3 regions of the Streptomyces sp. NBC_01320 genome follow, and region 2 is predicted to be linked to each of the others. Evidence: predicted binding sites of a transcription regulator. Region 2 holds the regulator's gene; each other region holds the start of a gene.
What was found. The regulator HrcA, encoded in region 2, represses chaperone genes, less so after heat shock. The targets are predictions, from matches to a motif close to TTNGCACTCNGNNNNNCNGAGTGCNAA.
Positions count from the first base shown of each region.

Region 1: the regulator HrcA is predicted to act here: its motif matches at 1,573-1,599, upstream of OG395_RS31175 (FmdB family zinc ribbon protein).
Region 3: the regulator HrcA is predicted to act here: its motif matches at 2,276-2,302, upstream of groL (chaperonin GroEL).

Region 1 is NZ_CP108390.1:6,832,443-6,836,904, forward strand. It holds gene OG395_RS31165 (hypothetical protein) at 1-145, opposite strand, end outside; gene OG395_RS31170 (S-methyl-5'-thioadenosine phosphorylase) at 294-1,127, opposite strand; gene OG395_RS31175 (FmdB family zinc ribbon protein) at 1,217-1,561, opposite strand; gene OG395_RS31180 (MFS transporter) at 1,788-3,074, opposite strand; gene OG395_RS31185 (potassium/proton antiporter) at 3,378-4,462, opposite strand, start outside.
Region 2 is NZ_CP108390.1:7,599,352-7,603,813, reverse strand. It holds gene OG395_RS34505 (nitronate monooxygenase) at 1-243, opposite strand, end outside; gene dnaJ (molecular chaperone DnaJ) at 387-1,523, opposite strand; gene hrcA (heat-inducible transcriptional repressor HrcA) at 1,524-2,540, opposite strand; gene OG395_RS34490 (MBL fold metallo-hydrolase) at 2,723-3,445, shown strand; gene OG395_RS34485 (DUF3097 domain-containing protein) at 3,471-4,289, shown strand.
Region 3 is NZ_CP108390.1:5,689,233-5,693,694, reverse strand. It holds gene thrC (threonine synthase) at 1-1,173, shown strand, start outside; gene OG395_RS25830 (MoaD/ThiS family protein) at 1,207-1,485, shown strand; gene OG395_RS25825 (cold-shock protein) at 1,917-2,123, shown strand; gene groL (chaperonin GroEL) at 2,465-4,087, shown strand.

The sequences.
Region 1 (4,462 bases), 770 kb from region 2:
GCCGCAGCCGACGCCCCCCGCCCCCGCGCACCCGCAACGGCGTGAACGAGGGCACCCCGCAGGGCGCGGGCGCCGACACCGGCGGACCCGGGACGGACGGGCGTACATGAAGCGAGGAGGAGGTCGCAGAAGCGGGCGGGAACATGGCCAACACCACCAGTCGTGAGGAGCGCGGAGTCCGGACGAACGCCGACGCCCTCACTCTCCGCCTTCCGCGAGATTCCCGCTGCGCCCTGTGGACAGCCCCCACGGTGTGGACAACTCCGTCACCCACCCGCCACCGGGGCACCCTCCTACGGCAGTTCGAGTCCCGTCTCGATCCCGTCCAGCGCGTGCGCACAGGGACAGTGGCGATCCCCCTCCGCGGGCAGCGCGGTCACCGCGTCGAAGAGCACCGATCGCAGCCGGTCCACATTGGCGGCGAACACCTTCAGCACCTCCCCGTGGGAGACGCCCTCGCCTGCCTCGGCACCCGCGTCCAGGTCCGTCACCAGCGTCATCGTCGTGTAGCAGAGCCCCAGTTCGCGGGCGAGCACGGCCTCCGGATGCCCGGTCATCCCGACCACGGACCAGCCCATCGCCGCATGCCAGCGCGATTCGGCCCGGGTCGAGAAGCGCGGCCCCTCCACGACGACGAGTGTGCCGCCGTCCACCGGCTCCCAGTCCCTGCCGCGGGCCGAGGCCAGCGCGACCTTGCGCCCCTCGGGACAGTACGGATCGGCGAAGCCCAGATGCACCACGTTCGGCGCCACCCCGTCCGGCCGGGTCTCCCCGTCGTAATACGTCTGGGTACGGGTCCTGGTGCGGTCCACCAGCTGGTCCGGAACGAGCAGCGTCCCGGGGCCGTACTCCGGTCGCAGCCCGCCGACCGCGCACGGGCCGAGCACCTGACGTACGCCCACGGAGCGCAGGGCCCACAGGTTGGCGCGGTAGTTGATGCGGTGCGGCGGCACATGGTGGCCGCGGCCGTGGCGGGGGAGGAAGGCGACCCGGCGGCCGCCGATCTCGCCGAGGAAGAGGGAGTCGCTCGGCTGTCCGTACGGGGTGTCCACGCGAACCTCGGTGACGTCCTCCAGGAAGGAGTACAGGCCCGAGCCGCCGATGACACCGATCTCTGCGTTCACCATGCGATCACAGTAGCGGGGCGCAAAAACGCCGGGGACCCCGCCGAGTGGATCGGCGGGGTCCCCGGTGAAGAGAGGCTGGGTACCTCGGCTCAGGCGGCCGACGTACCACTCGCCGGCGACGCGGAGGACGTCGGCGAGGAAGAGGACGAAGCGGAGGCGGACGAAGCGGACGACTTCGAGTCCGACCCCGTCGAGGAAGGCGAAGCGGAACCGGATGCCTTCGCGGACGAAGACGACGGCGTGCTGCTCGACGACGATCCGCGGCTGTCGTTCCGGTAGAAACCGGAACCCTTGAAGACGATGCCGACCGCCGAGAACACCTTCTTCAGGCGTCCCTCGCAGCTCGGGCACACGGTCAGGGCGTCATCGGTGAACTTCTGCACCGCCTCGAGGCCCTCGCCGCATTCGGTGCACTGGTACTGATAGGTCGGCACTTGTCTTCCTCCTGGCACTCTCACTCGATGAGTGCTAACAGTCGTCAATGGTAACTGCTACGAGCCGCTGTTTGCAGTAATGTCTGTCACCTGCCCGCAGGGCAGCGGTCAGGGCTTGGCCGTCATGAGGGCCGTCTGCCTGAGTGAGAAGCTGTCACATTATGTGGCGGAGGAGTCACGCTGACGTATTCCGCTGAGCATGAGCGTGATGCGAGCGCATGAATCGTCACTTTCTGGCCGCGACAGGATCGCGGTGAACCGCGCCGCGTGCGGCCGTGATGGTCGTGCGGGCCGGTGTCAGCCTCGAACGCAGTGCCACCAGGGTGACCAGCGCAAGCATGGTTCCCACCAGCGGCACCACAAAGCCGGTGCTCGCGCCATGGGCGTCCGCGAGCCGTCCGGCGACCGTCACCGCAGCCGCCTGGCCGAGCGCGACCGAACCCGTCAGCCAGGTGAACGCCTCGGTCCGCGCGGACGCCGGAACCAGCGTCTCGACCAGCGTGTATCCGCTGATCAGCGCGGGTGCGATGGAGAGCCCGACGAGCAGCCCGAGCCCGGCCAGCAGCGGCACGGAGTGCACCGCCCACAGCCCCGAAGCGGTCAGCGTCAGCGCCGCGTACCCGGCGATCAGCCTGCGCCGCGGCCCGCTTTTCCAGGCGATGGCGCCGCAGGCGATCCCGGCCAGCATGTTGCCGGCCGCGAAGATCCCGTACAGCAGGCCGTTCGCGCCGGGCCGGCCGATCTCCTCGGCGAACGCGGTCAGCGAGACCTGCATGCCGCCGAAGACCGCGCCGATCCCGAGGAAGGCCACCGCGAGCACCCGTACGCCCGGCACGGACAGAGCGGAGACGCGCTGTCCGGAGGCGCCGGCCGCGGCGGCTCGGACCGCGGGCTGGGTGCGGTGCTGCGCCGCGAAGAGCAGCCCGCCCACCAGCGTCAGCGCGGCTTCCGTGACCAGCCCGGCCGCCGGGTGCACGCCGGTGCACAGCGCGGTGGCGAGGACCGGCCCGATGACGAAGGTGAACTCGTCCGTCACCGACTCGAAGGCGGCGGCGGTCGACATCAGCGGCGAGGCCTCCCGGCCCGGAGCCGCGCCCAGCAGGGCCGCCCAGCGGGCCCGCACCATGGGACCGATCTGAGGGACGGACGCACCTGTCGGAACGGCGGCCAGGAACAGCAGCCACAGCGGCGCGTCCGTCAGGGCGAGCGCGGTCAGTGCCGATACGGACGCCGCGTGCACGAGGACGCCCGGCAGCAGTACGGCGCGCTGGCCGATGCGGTCGGCGAGCTTGCCGCTCTGGGGCGCGAACAGCGCCATGGAGACGCCGGTGACAGCGGCGACGGCGCCCGCGCTGCCGTACGAACCGGTGGTGTGCTGGATCAGCAGCACGATGCCGATGGTCAGCATGGCGAAGGGTTGCCGTGCGGCGAAGCCCGGCAGGAGGAAGGTCCACGCACCCGGGGTGCGCAGCAGCTGCTGGTAACCGGGGCGGTCGGAGACCGTGGACGCCACGGTCCATGCCTTTCTGCCGCCTGGTAGCGGTGCCCCCGCCGGTCCGCACCTGTGGGTGCCGGTCCCGTACGGGGGCTGCCGAGAGCTGTCCTCTTCGCGCGGAACTGCGGTAGATGCCGGGCGCTCGCTGCAGAGGCGGAGGACGCCACGACCGCCATACGGTCGCGCCAGCTCTGCATCAGGCAGAGTTGGTCGATCAGGTGGAGTGACCAGATGTATCGATCAGGTTTCCTTCATGCTACAGGCAGGATTGCCTGCTTGCCTGCGATTGTGCGCAGACTCCTGGTCGTGCGCTTCGGATGGTCAGTGATGGGCCCTCGCGCCCCTGCTGTCCCCGTCGGTCCCCAGCCAGCTGGCCAGCTTGCCGCCCTCGCCGACTGCCCGCAGCCGCGACTCCGCCGCGTCGCGTACCGGATCGGTCGTGACGACCAGCAGTTCGTCCCCGCGCCGCAGCACCGTCGACGGCGCGGGGACGAAGCTCTTGCCGTCCCGTACGACCAGGGTGACCGCGGCTCCGGCGGGCAGTCGCAGTTCGGCGACCTCCACGCCGTGCATCTTCGACTTCGCGGGGATCGCGACCGACAGCAGATGACCGCGCAGCCGTTCCAGCGGCGCCGACTCGATGCCCAGGTCGGCGGCCTCGGACGGGTCCTCGGCGATCTTCAGGGCCTTGGCCAGCCAGGGCAGGGTCGGTCCCTGAATCAGCGTGTAGACGACAACGAGTACGAAGACGATGTTGAAGACGTGGGCGGAGCCCTCGATCCCGGACACCATGGGAATGGTCGCCAGGATGATGGGTACGGCGCCGCGCAGCCCCGCCCATGACATGAGGGTCTTCTCCTGCCAGGACATCCGGAACGGGATGAGCGAGATGAAGACCTCCAGCGGGCGCGCCACCACTGTCAGCACCAGACCGACGATCACCGCGGGCCAGAAGTCCTCGAGCAGGTCGTGCGGGGCGACCAGCAGTCCGAGCAGGACGAACATGCCGATCTGTGCCAGCCAGCCGAGCCCGTCGGCGAAGCCGCGGGTGGCGGGCCAGTGGGGCAGTTTGGCGTTGCCGAGGATCATCGCGGCCAGATAGACGGCGAGGAAGCCGCTGCCGTGGAGCATGGCGCCCGCCGCGTACGCGGACACGGCGATCGCCATCACCGCGATCGGGTAGAGGCCGGACGCGGGCAGGGCGACATGACGCAGTCCGAACGAGCCGAGCCAGCCGACGGCGATACCGACGGCCGCGCCGATCGCCAGTTCCAGGGCGATCTCGCCGACCAGTACGTACCAGCTGTCCACCGGCCCCCTGGTCGAGAAGGCCACCACCAGGATCACCACGGGGGCGTCGTTGAAGCCGGACTCGGCCTCCAGTACACCGGTGATCCGGGCCGGCA
Region 2 (4,462 bases):
GGCGCTCGGGTCGGCGAGGTTCGGCTGCGGCATGAAGAGGTTGACGCCGAACGGCTGACCGGTCATTCTGCGCAGCTGTTTGATCTCGTTGTACATGCCGTCCGCCGTCTTGTACCCGGCGGCCAGGAAGCCGAGTCCACCGGCTTCGGCAACGGCCGACACGAGCTGCGGACAGGACACGCCGCCCGCCATCGGGGCCTGCACGACCGGATACCGGTAGAGATCGGTCAACGCGGATGACATGACCGCATCGTGTCACGTCCGGTGCACCCTGCCGAATCAGCCACGGCACGGCCGGAGCGGTATACGCGGAACGCCGTAGCGCCCGCCGGTCCGGGGACGGGCGGGCGCTACGGCGCAAGGGAAAAGCGGGGTGCGGACGGTCCTCAGCGGCCGTTGAACGCATCCTTCAGGCGGGAGAAGAGTCCCTGCTGCCCTGGCTGGAACTGACCGGTGGGCCGCTCCTCGCCACGCAGCTTCGCCAGCTCCCGCAGCAGTCGCTCCTGCTCCGGGTCCAGCTTCGACGGGGTCGTCACCTCGACGTGCACGATCAGGTCGCCGCGTCCGCCGCCCCGCAGATGCGTGATGCCGCGGCCGTGCAGCGGGACCGACTGGCCGGACTGGGTGCCCGGCCGGATGTCGACCTCCTCCAGGCCGTCGAGCGTCTCCAGCGGCACCTTCGTGCCGAGCGCGCCCGCCGTCATGGGGATGGTGACCGTGCAGTGCAGATCGTCGCCGCGTCGCTGGAACACCGTGTGCGGCAGCTCATGGATCTCGACGTACAGGTCGCCGGCCGGGCCGCCGCCGGGGCCGACCTCGCCCTCGCCCGCGAGCTGGATGCGGGTGCCGTTGTCGACACCGGCGGGGATCTTCACGGTGAGCGTGCGCCGCGAACGGATGCGGCCGTCACCGGCGCACTCCGGGCACGGGGTCGGCACGACCGTACCGAAGCCCTGGCACTGCGGGCAGGGCCGCGAGGTCATGACCTGGCCGAGGAACGACCGGGTGACCTGGGAGACCTCGCCGCGGCCGCGACACATGTCACAGGTCTGGGCGGAGGTGCCGGGTGCGGCACCCTCGCCGCTGCAGGTCGTACAGACGACGGCCGTGTCGACCTGGATGTCCTTGGTGGTACCGAACGCCGCCTCGGCGAGATCGATCTCCAGCCGGATCATCGCGTCCTGGCCGCGCCGGGTGCGCGACCGCGGTCCGCGCTGCGACGCCGTGCCGAAGAACGCGTCCATGATGTCGGAGAAGTTACCGAAGCCACCCTGTCCGAATCCGCCCGCGCCACCGCCGCCGGAGGCGGACAGCGGGTCGCCGCCGAGGTCGTAGACCTGCTTCTTCTGCGGGTCCGACAACACCTCGTAGGCGGCGTTGATCTCCTTGAACCGCTCCTGGGTCTTCGGATCGGGATTGACGTCCGGATGCAGCTCGCGTGCGAGCCGCCGGAAGGCCTTCTTGATCTCGTCCTGAGATGCGTCGCGGCGCACGCCGAGAACGGCGTAGTAGTCCGTGGCCACTTACGACTCCGCCAGGATCTGTCCGACGTAACGTGCCACTGCGCGTACCGCTCCCATCGTTCCGGGGTAGTCCATGCGGGTCGGTCCGACCACGCCGAGTTTGGCGACTGCCTCGTCGCCCGAACCGTAGCCGACCGCGACGACGGACGTGGAGTTGAGCCCCTCGTGGGCGTTCTCGTGCCCGATACGTACGGTCATGCCCGAGTCCTTGGCCTCGCCGAGCAGCTTCAGCAGCACGACCTGCTCCTCCAGTGCCTCCAGCACCGGCCGGATCATCAGAGGGAAGTCGTGCCCGAAGCGGGTGAGGTTGGAGGTGCCGCCGATCATCAGCCGCTCCTCCGTCTCCTCGACGAGGGTTTCGAGCAGGGTGGAGAGCACGGTGGACACGGTTCCCCGGTCCTCGCTCTCGAAGGATTCCGGCAGGTCCTGCACCAGCTGCGGGACGTCCGAGAACCGGCGTCCCACGACCCGGCTGTTGAGCCGGGCCCGCAGATCGGCGAGAGAGGTCTCACCGAACGGCGCGGGACAGTCGATCATGCGCTGTTCGACCCGGCCGGTGTCCGTGATCAGCACGAGCATCAGCCGGGCGGGCGCCAGCGACAGCAGTTCCACATGCCGCACCGTGGACCGGGTCAGCGAGGGGTACTGCACGACGGCGACCTGCCGGGTCAGCTGCGCGAGCAGCCGTACGGTGCGGCCCACGACGTCGTCGAGGTCGACCGCGCCGTCGAGGAAGTTCTGGATGGCCCTGCGCTCCGGCGACGACAGGGGCTTGACCCCTGCGAGCTTGTCGACGAAGAGCCGGTAGCCCTTGTCCGTCGGGATGCGACCCGCGCTGGTGTGGGGCTGGGCGATGAAACCCTCGTCCTCCAGCACAGCCATGTCGTTGCGGACGGTGGCCGGGGAGACCCCCAGCCTGTGCCGCTCGGTGAGCGCCTTGGAGCCGACGGGCTCCTCGGTGCCGACATAGTCCTGGACGATGGCGCGCAGCACTTCGAGTCTGCGTTCGCTGAGCATGGCGCACACCTCCAGCTGTGTTTCCTCGGTGGTTCTGGTCGATCTACGGTGATTCCTGGCACTCGATGCGTACGAGTGCCAGCGATCCCCCGCCAGTGTACGGCGGCCGGGTGGGGCCCTAGCAAGGGCGACCGGCCACGCTACCCCGAGACTGTGCAGGTCGTTGCCGATAGCGTCTCCGCATGGACGCGTCTTGGGAAGACTTCGGCTGGGAGCGACTGGGCAACGGTGTGGGCCGTCGGAGGCTCCCCGGGTGGGATGCCACGGTCGCACTGGTGGTCGGAGCGGAGGCGGCCCTGCTCTTCGACACGGGATCGACGCTGCGCGAAGGGGTGGACATACGGACCCAGGTGCAGGCCATGACCGGCCGGAGGGTGACGCATATCGCACTCAGTCACCCTCATTTCGACCATGTGCTCGGCACCGCGGCATTCGCCGGGGCGGAGGTGTACGGCGCGATCGGCACGGCCGCTCTCCTGACCGGCGGTGCGGACGACCTGTACGCCGACGCGGTACGCCAGGGGGTGTCCGAGGAGGACGCGGCGCAGGCGGCGGACGTCCTGGTGGCGCCGCACCACCAGGTGTGCGACGAATGGACGCTCGACCTGGGCGGCGGCCACCAGGTGCTGCTGGCGAACGTGGGCCCCGCCCACACCGGCCACGATCTCGTCGCCCTCGTGCCCGGCTCCCCGGCCGTGGTCCTCTGCGGCGACCTGGTCGAGGAGTCGGGCGAACCGCAGGCGGGCCCGGACGCGATCCCGTCGCGCTGGCCGGCCGCGCTGGACCGGCTGCTGGCGCTGGGCGGCGAGGACGCAATATACGTACCCGGGCACGGGGCCGTCGTGGACGCGGCGTTCGTACGGGCACAACGCGACCGGCTGTCCGCCGCCTTCGGCGTGTCGTGATCGGTTCCCGTCCTATCGTCGTCCGATGCGCAGCTATCACCCGGACCTGACCCCGCCCTGGAAGAAGTCCGCTCCCGTCCCCGAGGTCCCCGCCGAGCCCGATCTGGTCGTGGAGGAGGTCTCCACCGGCTTCTGCGGCGCGGTGATCCGCTGCGAGAAGACGGCGCAGGGCCCGACGGTGACCCTGGAGGACCGTTTCGGCAAGCACCGGGTGTTCCCGATGGAACCGCGCGGCTTCCTCCTGGAGGGCCGCGTCATCACCCTCGTACGCCCCTCGGCGACCGGCCCGGCCCGCCCCGCCCGCACGGCCTCCGGTTCCGTGGCGGTCCCCGGGGCGCGGGCCCGGGTGGCGCGAGCGGGCCGGATCTACGTGGAGGGCCGGCACGACGCGGAGTTGGTCGAACGGGTCTGGGGCGACGACCTGCGCATCGAGGGTGTGGTGGTGGAGTACCTGGAAGGCATCGACGACCTCCCGTCGATCGTCCGCTCGTTCGCGCCCGGCCCGGATGCGCGACTGGGCGTCCTGGTCGACCACCTGGTCCCCGGCTCCAAGGAGTCGAGGATCGCGGCCGAGGTCACCGACGCGAACGTGCTGGTGGTGGGCCACCCGTACATCGACATCTGGGAGGCGGTGAAGCCGGCGTCGGTGGGCATCGGCTCCTGGCCGGTGGTGCCCCGCGGCCTGGACTGGAAGACGGGCGTGTGCCGGTCACTGGGCTGGCCGGAGAACACGGGCGCCGCGTGGCAGCGCATCCTGTCGACGGTCCGCTCGTACAAGGATCTGGAGCCGGCGCTGCTGGGCTCGGTGGAACACCTGATCAACTTCGTGACGGCGCCGGCCTAGTTCGGCATTCAGCCCGTCCGACGACCGGGGGCCGGGGAACCGGGGGGAGCCCCCGGTTCCAGGAACGGGGCGGGCAGGGCATCAGGCCCGCCGCAGGCGCACCCGTCCCCCGCGCCCCTGAGAGCCTGTCGGGTGACCTCTGATCGGGCGTGGCCGCCCGATCAGAGGTCACC
Region 3 (4,462 bases), 1.9 Mb from region 2:
TCCTGTTTCGGGCCGCTCGAAGTGGCATACGACCTGCCGAGCGGCTCCCCGGACGAGCTGAAGAAGCGCATCGAGGCCGGACCGAACAACATCTGGCGCTACGCGCCGCTGCTGCCCGTCCCCGCCGATGTCGCGGACAAGCCCAACATCAACCCCGGCTTCACCAAGCTGGTCAAGGCCGACAACCTCGCCCGTGAGCTGGGCGTCACCGGCGGTCTGTACGTCAAGGACGACTCCGGCAACCCGACGCACTCCTTCAAGGACCGCGTCGTCGCCATCGCCGTCGAGGCCGCCCGCGCCTTCGGTTTCACCACCCTCTCCTGCTCCTCCACCGGCAACCTCGCCGGTGCGGTGGGCGCGGCCGCCGCCCGGGCCGGCTTCCGGTCCTGCGTGTTCATCCCGCACGACCTGGAGCAGGGCAAGGTCGTCATGGCCGCGGTGTACGGCGGTGAGCTGGTCGGCATCGAGGGCAACTACGACGACGTCAACCGCTTCTGCTCGGAGCTCATCGGCGACCCGCTCGGTGAGGGATGGGGCTTCGTCAACGTCAACCTGCGCCCGTACTACGGCGAGGGCTCCAAGACGCTCGCGTACGAGATCTGCGAACAGCTCGGCTGGCAGCTGCCCGACCAGCTCGTCATCCCGATCGCGTCCGGCTCGCAGCTCACGAAGATCGACAAGGGTCTTCAGGAGCTGATCAAGCTCGGTCTCGTCGAGGACAAGCCGTACAAGATCTTCGGCGCCCAGGCCGAGGGCTGCTCCCCGGTCTCCACGGCCTTCAAGGCCGGTCACGACGTCGTGCGCCCGCAGAAGCCGAACACGATCGCCAAGTCCCTGGCGATCGGCAATCCGGCCGACGGTCCGTACGTCCTGGACATCGCCCGCCGCACCGGCGGCGCGGTCGAGGACGTCAACGACGAACAGATCGTCGACGCGATCAAGCTGCTGGCCCGCACCGAGGGCATCTTCGCCGAGACGGCGGGCGGGGTGACGGTCGGCGTGACGAGGAAGCTGATCGAGGCGGGTCTGCTGGACCCGACGCTCACCACGGTCGTCCTGAACACCGGTGACGGTCTGAAGACTCTGGACGCGGTCGCCCCGACGACCGGTCCGACCGCGACCATCCGGCCCAGCCTGGACGCGTTCCGCGACGCCGGCCTCGCCAACGGCTGACCCGACCACCCGAGACGTAAGGAAGGCACCCGCATGAGCGTCAAGGTCCGTATCCCCACCATCCTGCGCACCTACACGGGCGGCGAGGCCGAGGTCCCGGCCGAGGGCTCGACCCTCTCCCAGGTCATCGAGTCGCTGGAACAGAACCACCCGGGCATCGCCGCGCGTGTCCTGGACGACCAGGGCAAGCTCCGCCGCTTCGTGAACGTGTACGTCAACGACGACGACGTGCGCTTCGAAGGCGGCCTGGAGACGGCCACCCCGGACGGCGCGGGCATCTCCATCATCCCGGCGGTCGCGGGCGGCTGCTGACCTGTAGTCGGCCCCTGCGGCCGACTTCGCAGCGTTACCGGAATTGCCCCCTCTGCGAGCTAAGCGGAGGGGGCAATTCTGCATGGTTGAGCGCGGTAGAGTTGGGAAGTCCCCTCCGCTGCCCGTGCCGACCGCATATGAGAATGCGCCCGCCCACGACAAGATGCAGCCAAAGTGTTCCAACTCCTTGCGCCGTAAGTGGCCTTTGTCCGGCCCGACTTGCCCTGGAATCGCATGAACTCCTCACATTCGGGCGTTCGGCGCTGCCCAGAATTCTCGTCCGATTGACCTGTTGCAGAGGGCAGTTGGGCAGATACATTCGGCCGCGGTCGACGCGTTCCGGCGCACACCCTCTCCTGTCGGAGGGTGAGTTCTGACCCGGGTCCGCGAAGTGCGGTCCTGTGCAAGGGCCAGTAATAGGGGAGTTAGCCATGGCTCAGGGCACCGTCAAGTGGTTCAACGCGGAGAAGGGGTACGGCTTCATCGCGGTCGACGGTGGTGCGGATGTTTTCGTCCACTACAGCGCGATCCAGATGGACGGGTACCGCACCCTCGAAGAGGGTCAGCGAGTTGAATTCGAAATCTCGCAGGGCCAGAAGGGGCCGCAGGCGGACATGGTCAAGCTCGCCGTCGGCTGAGCTCGGCGCGGTCGGCCAACGACACCACTCACGCACGAAGGGTCCGTACCCACCGGGGGACGGGCCCTTCGTGCGTGCCCCCGCCCGTCGCGCCACCCGGCCCCCCGCGCGCCGTCGCCCGGCTTCCGGGTTGTCCACAACCGTCGAGGGCGCTTGCACTCGTGGGGGTCGAGTGCTAATCATTGGCGTTAGCACTCTCCAGGTGAGAGTGACAGAACTTGGACCGGGCCGGTGAGGCCCGCAGGCTTGGTGGGGCAAGGAACCACCGGGCACGCAGGCCGTCCGTCGCGGGCGCCACTCGGTCCGGAGAAATCCACCCCTGTCCGGGAGGACCACTTCACATGGCCAAGATCATCGCGTTCGACGAGGAGGCACGGCGCGGTCTCGAGCGCGGGATGAACCAGCTCGCCGACGCCGTCAAGGTCACCCTTGGCCCCAAGGGCCGCAACGTCGTCCTCGAGAAGAAGTGGGGCGCGCCCACGATCACCAACGATGGTGTTTCCATCGCCAAGGAGATCGAGCTCGAGGACCCGTACGAGAAGATCGGCGCCGAGCTGGTCAAGGAAGTCGCCAAGAAGACGGACGACGTCGCCGGCGACGGTACGACCACCGCCACCGTTCTCGCCCAGGCGCTCGTCCGTGAGGGCCTGCGCAACGTTGCCGCGGGTGCCAACCCGATGGCCCTCAAGCGGGGCATCGAGAAGGCCGTCGAGGCCGTCTCCGCCGCTCTGCTGGAGCAGGCCAAGGACGTGGAGACCAAGGAGCAGATCGCTTCGACGGCCTCCATCTCCGCCGCCGACACCCAGATCGGCGAGCTCATCGCCGAGGCGATGGACAAGGTCGGCAAGGAAGGCGTCATCACCGTCGAGGAGTCCCAGACCTTCGGTCTGGAGCTGGAGCTCACCGAGGGTATGCGCTTCGACAAGGGCTACATCTCGGCGTACTTCGCCACCGACATGGAGCGCATGGAGTCGTCCCTGGACGACCCGTACATCCTGATCGTCAACTCCAAGGTCAGCAACGTGAAGGACCTCCTTCCGCTGCTGGAGAAGGTCATGCAGTCCGGCAAGCCGCTGCTGATCATCGCCGAGGACGTCGAGGGCGAGGCTCTGTCGACCCTGGTCGTCAACAAGATCCGTGGCACCTTCAAGTCCGTGGCCGTCAAGGCCCCGGGCTTCGGTGACCGCCGCAAGGCCATGCTCGGCGACATCGCCATCCTCACCGGTGGCACCGTCATCTCCGAGGAGGTCGGTCTCAAGCTCGAGAACGCCGGCCTGGACCTGCTGGGCCGTGCCCGCAAGGTCGTCATCACCAAGGACGAGACGACGATCGTCGACGGCGCCGGTGACACCGACCAGGTTCAGGGTCGCGTCAACCAGATCCGTGCCGAGATCGAGAACTCCGACTCGGACTACGACCGCGAGAAGCTCCAGGAGCGCCTGGCGAAGCTGGCCGGCGGCGTGGCCGTCATCAAGGCCGGTGCCGCCACCGAGGTCGAGCTCAAGGAGCGCAAGCACCGCATCGAGGACGCCGTTCGCAACGCGAAGGCCGCCGTCGAGGAGGGCATTGTCGCCGGTGGTGGCGTCGCGCTGCTGCAGGCTTCCGCCGTCTTCGAGAAGCTGGAGCTCTCGGGTGACGAGGCGACCGGCGCCAACGCCGTCAAGCTGGCGCTGGAGGCCCCGCTCAAGCAGATCGCCGTCAACGGTGGTCTCGAGGGTGGCGTCGTCGTCGAGAAGGTGCGCAACCTGCCGATCGGTCACGGCCTGAACGCTGCGACCGGCGAGTACGTCGACATGATCGCCGAGGGCATTCTCGACCCGGCGAAGGTCACGCGCTCCGCTCTGCAGAATGCCGCGTCGATCGCCGCGCTGTTCCTGACCACCGAGGCCGTCATCGCCGACAAGCCGGAGAAGGCCTCTGCGGCCGCTCCGGGCGGCATGCCGGGCGGTGACATGGACTTCTGATCCTGACGGATCGGTAAGTGCCTGCACGTCGGCCCCCGGGACCAACTGGTCCCGGGGGCCGACGTCGTGTCCGGACCGGGTGCGGTCCCGCGGCGTGAACACCCTCTCAGGGAAGTGGGCCGACGGTCCGTCAGGCGGACGGCCGTCGGACCCCCGACGACGCACGGCGCCTGGAAGTACTTCATCTTCACCAGCTGATTCGGCGGCCGGTCTCATGAGGCCGTGAAGTCGGGGCGCGTTCCAGGCGGTGGGACGGGACGCGCCCCGCCTCCCTGTTGAGTTCCTCGACGGAAACGCCACAACTCTCCTGCCGGTCTTCCAGGTTGTGAGCGTTGTGGCGGCGGCAGGGCCGCGTATGCGAAGGTGCAGGCGCTT